2 regions of the Sphingomonas sp. G5 genome follow, and region 2 is predicted to be linked to the other one. Evidence: predicted binding sites of a transcription regulator. Region 2 holds the regulator's gene; the other holds the start of a gene.
What was found. Region 2 encodes LexA, which represses DNA repair genes until DNA is damaged. Its sites were predicted from a motif close to GTTCCNCNCTTGTTCT; they were not measured.

Region 1 (3,416 bases), 750 kb from region 2:
ACACACTTCAGGATGCCGCGAATCGGCTGCCTGTCGATGGCCGGATGGGATCGGGGAGGTGTCGCCGCAGTCCGGAGAAACGGCGTCGCTCGCCCGCGACACCGCCACGCGCGGTCGCCGGTGTCCGAAGACTCCGGAGTTCGGCACGCACCACTGCGACCGCACGGGAGCGCCGCAACCCGCCGGCCCCGCGCCCTCGTACGTCGCGCATGGCGCAGCCCTCGACCCCTGGCATCCGTTCGTCCACCGTCGAACGACCACGCTGGAAGCCGCCCTCCCCCGCTGCCAGGATCGAGCCATGAGCGTGATCGAGAACTCGAAGCTGACGGTCGTCGGGGCCGGGAGCGTGGGCGCGAGCGTCGCGTACGCCGCCCTGATCCGCGGGTCGGCGCGGCATGTCGCGCTCTACGACATCGCGGCCGAGAAGGTCGAGGCCGAGGTGCTCGATCTGGCCCACGGCACGCAGTTCACCGGGTCGAGCGACATCACCGGCGGAAGCGACGTCTCGGTGGCCGCGGGCTCGCACGTCGTCGTCATCACGGCCGGCGCGAAGCAGAACCCGGGCCAGACCCGCACCGAGCTCGCCGCGACCAACGCCGCGATCATCCGCGACATGATGCCGAAGCTGCTCGACGTCGCCCCGCACGCGATCTACGTGATCGTGACCAACCCGTGCGACGTGCTCACGGTCCTGGCTCAAGAGGCCACGGGCCTGCCCAGCCGCCGCATCTTCGCCTCGGGCACCGTGCTCGACACCTCGCGCCTGCGCTGGAAACTCGCGCAGCGCGCCGGGGTCGCCACCTCGAGCGTGCACGCCTGGATCGTCGGTGAGCACGGCGACACCGAGTTTCCGCTGTGGTCGACGGCCACGATCGGCTCCGTGCCGATCACCGAGTTCGATCTCCCCGACGGCACACGCTTCGATCGCGAGCAACTGGACGCGATCGCCGTCGACGTCCGCGACGCCGCGTACAAGGTCATCAAGGGCAAGGGCGCGACCAACTACGCGATCGGCCTGTCGAGCGCCCGGATCGTCGAGGCCATCCTGCGCGACGAGCACGCGATCCTGCCGGTCAGTACGGTGCTGCAGGGCTTCCACGGCGTCAACGGCATGGCCCTGTCGGTGCCCTCGATCGTCTCGGCGCGCGGAGCGGTTCCCCTCCCGGGCACGCCGTTCTCCGACGCCGAGCTGACGCTGCTGCGCCGCTCCGCCGACGCTCTGACAACCGTCGCGGGGTCGCTCCGCGACTGACCACCGGTCGACCCCGTGGGTTCAGCGCGCGCCCACCCGGCGTACGTGCGTCGATCGCCTCCGTCTCACGCATAAACGCGATCGAGTCGCATAAACGCGTTCTGCACGTGTTTATGCGCGTGGATCGCGTTTATGCGTGGCCTCGGGCTGCGCACCGGCGGGGCAGATCCCGGATGCCGGGACCCCGGCCGGACGTGCGACCACCGCATGCCGCGGCCCGGCGCGGCGATGTCGGAGGCCCCGCGTAGCCTGAGCACATGGCATCCCGACGTCCCGCTGCAGCCCCTGCCCCGTACCGCTGCACCGAGTGCGGGTGGACGACGCTGAAGTGGGTCGGGCGCTGCGGCGAGTGCCAGTCGTGGGGCACGGTCGTCGAGGCCGCGGAACAGACCGGGATCGTGCGGTCGATCACGCCCGTCGCTCCCGGGGCCGCCCGCGCCGCGCGCCGGATCACCGAGATCGACACGCAAGACGCCCCACGCCGCACGAGCGGAGTGGGCGAGTTCGACCGGGTGCTGGGCGGCGGCATCGTGCCGGGCGCGGCAATCCTTCTGAGTGGGGAGCCGGGCGTCGGCAAGTCCACGCTGCTGCTCGAGGTCGCCGCCCAGAGCGCCCGCGCGGGTCGGCGCGTGCTCTACGCCAGCGGAGAGGAGTCTGCGGCGCAGGTACGGCTGCGCGCCGAGCGCACCGGGGCCCTGCACGACGAGCTCTTCCTCGCGGCCGAGACCGATCTCGCCACGATCCTCGGGCACATCGACCAGGTCGAGCCGGGACTGCTGATCGTCGACTCCGTGCAAACGGTGTCGTCGGCCCACAGCGACGGCGCGGCGGGTCAGCCCGCCCAGGTGCGCGAGGTGGCGTCCGCCCTCATCCGTGTGGCGAAAGAACGAGGCCTCCCCGTCATCCTCGTCGGCCACGTCACGAAAGACGGGTCGATCGCGGGGCCCCGCATCCTCGAGCACCTGGTCGACGTCGTCTGCCACTTCGAGGGCGACCGGCAGACCTCGCTCCGCTTCGTGCGAGCACTCAAGAACCGCTTCGGCCCCACCGACGAGGTCGGGTGCTTCGACATGACGGGCACGGGTATCGCCGAGGTCGCCGACCCGAGCGCGCTGTTCCTCGGCCACGGTGAGCCCGAACCCGGCACGTGCGTCACGATCGCGATGGAGGGGCGGCGCGCTCTGCCCGTCGAGATCCAGGCCCTCGCCGTGCGGCAGACGGCGCCCAACCCGCGCCGCATCGTCAACGGCGTCGATTCCTCGCGCGTCGCGATGGTGCTCGCCGTGCTCGAGAGCCGAATGGGCCTGACGCTCTCGGATCGCGACGTCTACGTTTCCACCGTCGGCGGGGTGCGCCTGGTCGAACCCGCGGCCGACCTCGCGATCGCGATCGCGGTGGCCAACGCGGTGAAGAACCGCAAGGTGTCGAAGCGCCTCGCGGCGATCGGCGAGCTCACCCTCACGGGCGAGATCCGCAACGTCACGCAGGCCGCTCAGCGCGCGTCAGAGGCGAAGCGGCTCGGCTATCACACCGTCCTCGACGCCTCGTCGCGAAAACTCGCGCAGGCCCTCAACGAGTTGCAGGTGCGCGGCCTGCCCCGCGACGACAGCGAACCCGGGTTCTGAGACGCACCCGGAGCATAAAGCGCCTCCAGCAGACCGATGCGGTGAGATCGAGCGGTCGCGAGTTCTCAGGAACCGGTGGCCCCACGGGACACCGCTCCCGTGCGATCGTCAACGGCCGGGAGGAGAAGACCGGCGGCGGCGGTGCGGCGACGTCATCCCGAGAACGGCGGGGATGACAAGTCCTGCGGCGCATACGGCACCGACGATCAGGTACTCCATGTCCCCGAGTCTTGCACGAGCCCTTCACCCGCGCGAGTTCCGCCTCTCACCCGCCCGGTCGCTCGCCCACACGCCCCCGCCCCATCCGACGCTCGAGTGTCCACAACACCCGGACGAAATTCAGAATGCTCCGGGTGTTCTGGACACTCAACGGGCAGTGCGACACCCCACCGCCCCCGCGCCGGGGGAAGACCCCGGGCGTCGGTCCCCGGGCGGCGGCCCCCGGGCGTCGGACCCAGGGCGTTGGAGCCCGGGCGCCGGTCCCCGGACGTCGGGCCCAGGGCGGCGGACCCAGGGACCCGAACGCCGGGCGCCGGGCG
Region 2 (3,416 bases):
GGTGCGGGTCACCGCGGCCAGCACCGTCCACCCGCCCGCCGATCCGCCGGCGACGGCGAGACGACCGGGGTCGGCGAGACCCGCCTCGGCGAGGGCGGATGCCGCGGCGGCGACGTCATCGACATCGACGACGCCCCACTGTCCCTTGAGTCGGTCGCGGTACCTGCGCCCGTAACCGGTGGAGCCGCCGTAGTTGACGTCGAGAACGCCGATCCCGCGACTGGTGAAGAACTCCGTCTTCGCCGAGGGGGCAGGACCCACGTGCGAGGTGGGTCCACCGTGGACGAGGACGACGTAGGGCGGCCGCTCGTCTGCGGCGGGAGTGACGTCGGGGTTGGTCGGGGCGTAGGCGAAAGCGTGCACCGGGCCGTGGGGGCCGTCGGTCGACAGGGCGCGGGCTACCGGCATCCATTCGTCCCCCCAGGAGCCGGCACCGCCGGTGACGAGCTCGACCGAGCCGGAGTCGAGGTCGACCAGCCAGAGTCCCGAGCGTCCGCCCGCATCGGACCCCGAGACGAGCACGCGCGCGTCACGGACATCGTCGATCGCTGCTCCCGCGACGACGGGGACCCCGACCGGGCGCACGCCGCTGGGGGCGATCTCGACGATGTCGTCGGCTCCGTTCGTGCGGACCGCGACGACGCGCCCGTCGGCGGCGGCCCCGAACCACCGGGTGCCGAGGACCCACAGGCCGCCGCCGGTGTCGGCGTCAGCGGGGGCGAGGGCCTGGGCGTCGCCGTCGAGAGGGCGGCGGAAGAGGTTCCAGCGCCCGTCGGGATCGTCGGCGTAGAGCAGCTCGTCGTCCGCTATCCAGACGGGCTGCAGCGGCGCGCGAGCCTCGCCGCCCGCCACATCGCGGACGGATCCCGTCTCGAGGTCGGCAACGCGCAGGACCGTGGCATCCCACGGCATGTCGGGGTGGTTCCAGGCGACCCAGGCCAGACGCAGACCGTCGGGGGAGAGGGCCGGCTGCGCGAGGAAGTCGCTGCCCTCGGCGAGCACCTCGACCGTTCCGTCGAGCGGGATGCGCACGATCGCCCGGCGCGGAACTCGGGAAGAGCCGTGGGTCTCGCGGACGGCCAAGAGGACGCCGTGCTCCCAGCGGAGGCCGCCGTGGCGTACGGCGTCGTCGGCGGGAGTCAGCGCCCGCGCGGTCTCGCCCGGACGGAGCGCGTATACGCGCTGGTCGGTCTTCTCGACGTAGTACAGCTCACCGTCGTCGGACGCCGTCCACGCGCCGCCGCCGTACTCGTGGACCGCGGAGCGCGCATTGGCGGGTGCGGGGAGCACCGTATCGATCGAGCCGTCGGCCCGGCGGCGTTTCACCGCGACGCGACCCGCTTCGTGGGGGACGGACTCGCCCCACCAGATCTCGTCGCCCACGAGCCGTGCTCCGTCGACCCGCGGTGACGCCTGCGCGACCGACCCGGCCGTGATCGGGGAGGGCCAGGAACCGTAGGGGAGCGTGTCAGTCATGACACCAGCCTAGGCAGGGGCTCCGACATTCGACCCGGCGATCGCCCCGCATCCGTGGGAACCCGAAGGCGGGTGAGGTGCCGAGCGGCCCGGAGCGTGCAGAGGGCCGGATGCCGCCGCGCGTGCGGGCATCCGGCCCTGGATGGTGCGATCAGACGGTGCGCAGCACGGCGACCACGCGACCGAGGATGACCGCCTCATCGCCGAGGATCGGCTCGAACGCGCTGTTACGGGGGAGGAGCCAGGTGTGGCCGTCGCGCCGGCGGAACGTCTTGACGGTCGCCTCGTCGTCGAGCATGGCGGCCACGATCTCGCCGTTCTCGGCGGTGGCCTGAGAGCGGATGACGACCCAGTCCCCGTCGCAGATGGCCGCGTCGATCATGGAGTCGCCCGAGACCTTGAGCATGAACAGGTCGCCCTTTCCGACGAGCTGGCGCGGGAGAGGGAAGATCTCCTCGACCTGCTGGTCGGCCGTGATGGGCACGCCGGCGGCGATGCGACCGACCAGGGGCACGAGGGCGGCGTCGCCCAGGGCGGGGGCGGTGTCGGCGGGGTTCTCGGCGGCGGCGCCGGGAAGATCGATGAGCACCTCCATCGCACGTGTCTTGCCGGGGTCGCGACGGAGATATCCGCTGAGCTCGAGCTGATTGAGCTGGTGGGTGACGCTCGAGAGCGACTTGAGGCCGACCGCGTCGCCGATCTCGCGCATGCTCGGCGGATACCCGTGCCGAGCGATCGAGCGCTGGATCACTTCGAGGATCGCCAGCTGCTTGTCGCTGAGGTTCTTCCGCCGCCGCGTCTGCGGCCGCTCGCGGCCGGCAGCGGTCGTCGCGTCGGTCATCTGTGCTCCCCTCGCGCCGCGGGAACCACGGCGGAAATTCGAATGTCGGAGGTTGGTGATGAGGTCTCCGTGTCGAAACCGTATCCGGTCGACGACCCGAATGACACGGAGCCCCACGCGTGTCGCGTTCGATTCGTATGCGATACACGACGTCTTGACACTCGAACAGGTTCGAAGATAGATTCGGAATACAGATTCGCACCACCGCCCTCCCGGCCGAGGGCGGGGTGCGAATCTCTCCCCACCAAGGAGCACATCATGAGCAGCATCGCCCTCACCGCCCCGTCCACCCGCCTGCGCATCACCGCGCGCGGCCGTCGTGTCGTGGCGTTCCTCGTCTCGCTTCCGATCGTCGCCGTGCTTGCCGTGGCGATCGTCGGCGGCGGGTCCGCCCTTGCGTCCGGCGACGCCGGCGCCCCCGCCGGGGCGTTCACCGAGATCACCGTCATGAGCGGCGAGACCCTGTGGTCCATCGCTGAAGACGTGGCCCCCTCGGCCGACCCGCGTGACGTGGTCGCCGAGATCACTCGCCTCAACGCTCTTCCCGGCGGCTCGGTGTCGGCGGGTCAGCGCATCGCGATCCCCGCCGAGTACGCCCCCGCGGCCTGAGCGCCCCGACCCGGCTCGCGCACTCCGCCCTCCCTCGACGCCTACGATGGGTGAGGTGACCGTACGCCTCGACGACCTTCCTCTTCGCGACGATCTGCGGGGCATGACCCCGTACGGAGCCCCGCAGGCCGCACTGCCCGTGGCGCTCAACGTCAACGAGAACACGCATCCCGTTCCGTCCGAGGTGGCTGACGACATCCTCGATGCCGTGGCTCGGGCGTTGCGGGACGTCAACCGCTACCCCGACCGTGAGTTCACCGGTCTGCGCGAGGCCTTCGCGGGATACCTCGGGCACGGTCTGAACCCCGACCAGATCTGGGCGGCCAACGGTTCGAACGAGGTGCTTCAGCACATTCTGCAGGCTTTTGGCGGCCCCGGTCGCACGGCGATGGGCTTCGCCCCCACCTATTCGATGTACCCGATCCTCACGCGTGCCACGGGCGCGCGCTGGATTGTCGGGGAACGCGAGCACGACTTCACCCTGTCGCCC

Region 1: the regulator LexA is predicted to act here: its motif matches at 1,351-1,366, upstream of radA (DNA repair protein RadA).

Annotation. Positions count from the first base shown of each region.
Region 1 covers NZ_CP109660.1:411,159-414,574, reverse strand. The annotation lists gene NE358_RS01955 (L-lactate dehydrogenase) at 299-1,252, shown strand; gene radA (DNA repair protein RadA) at 1,510-2,877, shown strand.
Region 2 covers NZ_CP109660.1:1,159,619-1,163,034, forward strand. The annotation lists gene NE358_RS05560 (S9 family peptidase) at 1-1,476, opposite strand, end outside; gene lexA (transcriptional repressor LexA) at 1,628-2,317, opposite strand; gene NE358_RS05570 (LysM peptidoglycan-binding domain-containing protein) at 2,576-2,926, shown strand; gene NE358_RS05575 (histidinol-phosphate transaminase) at 2,982-3,416, shown strand, end outside.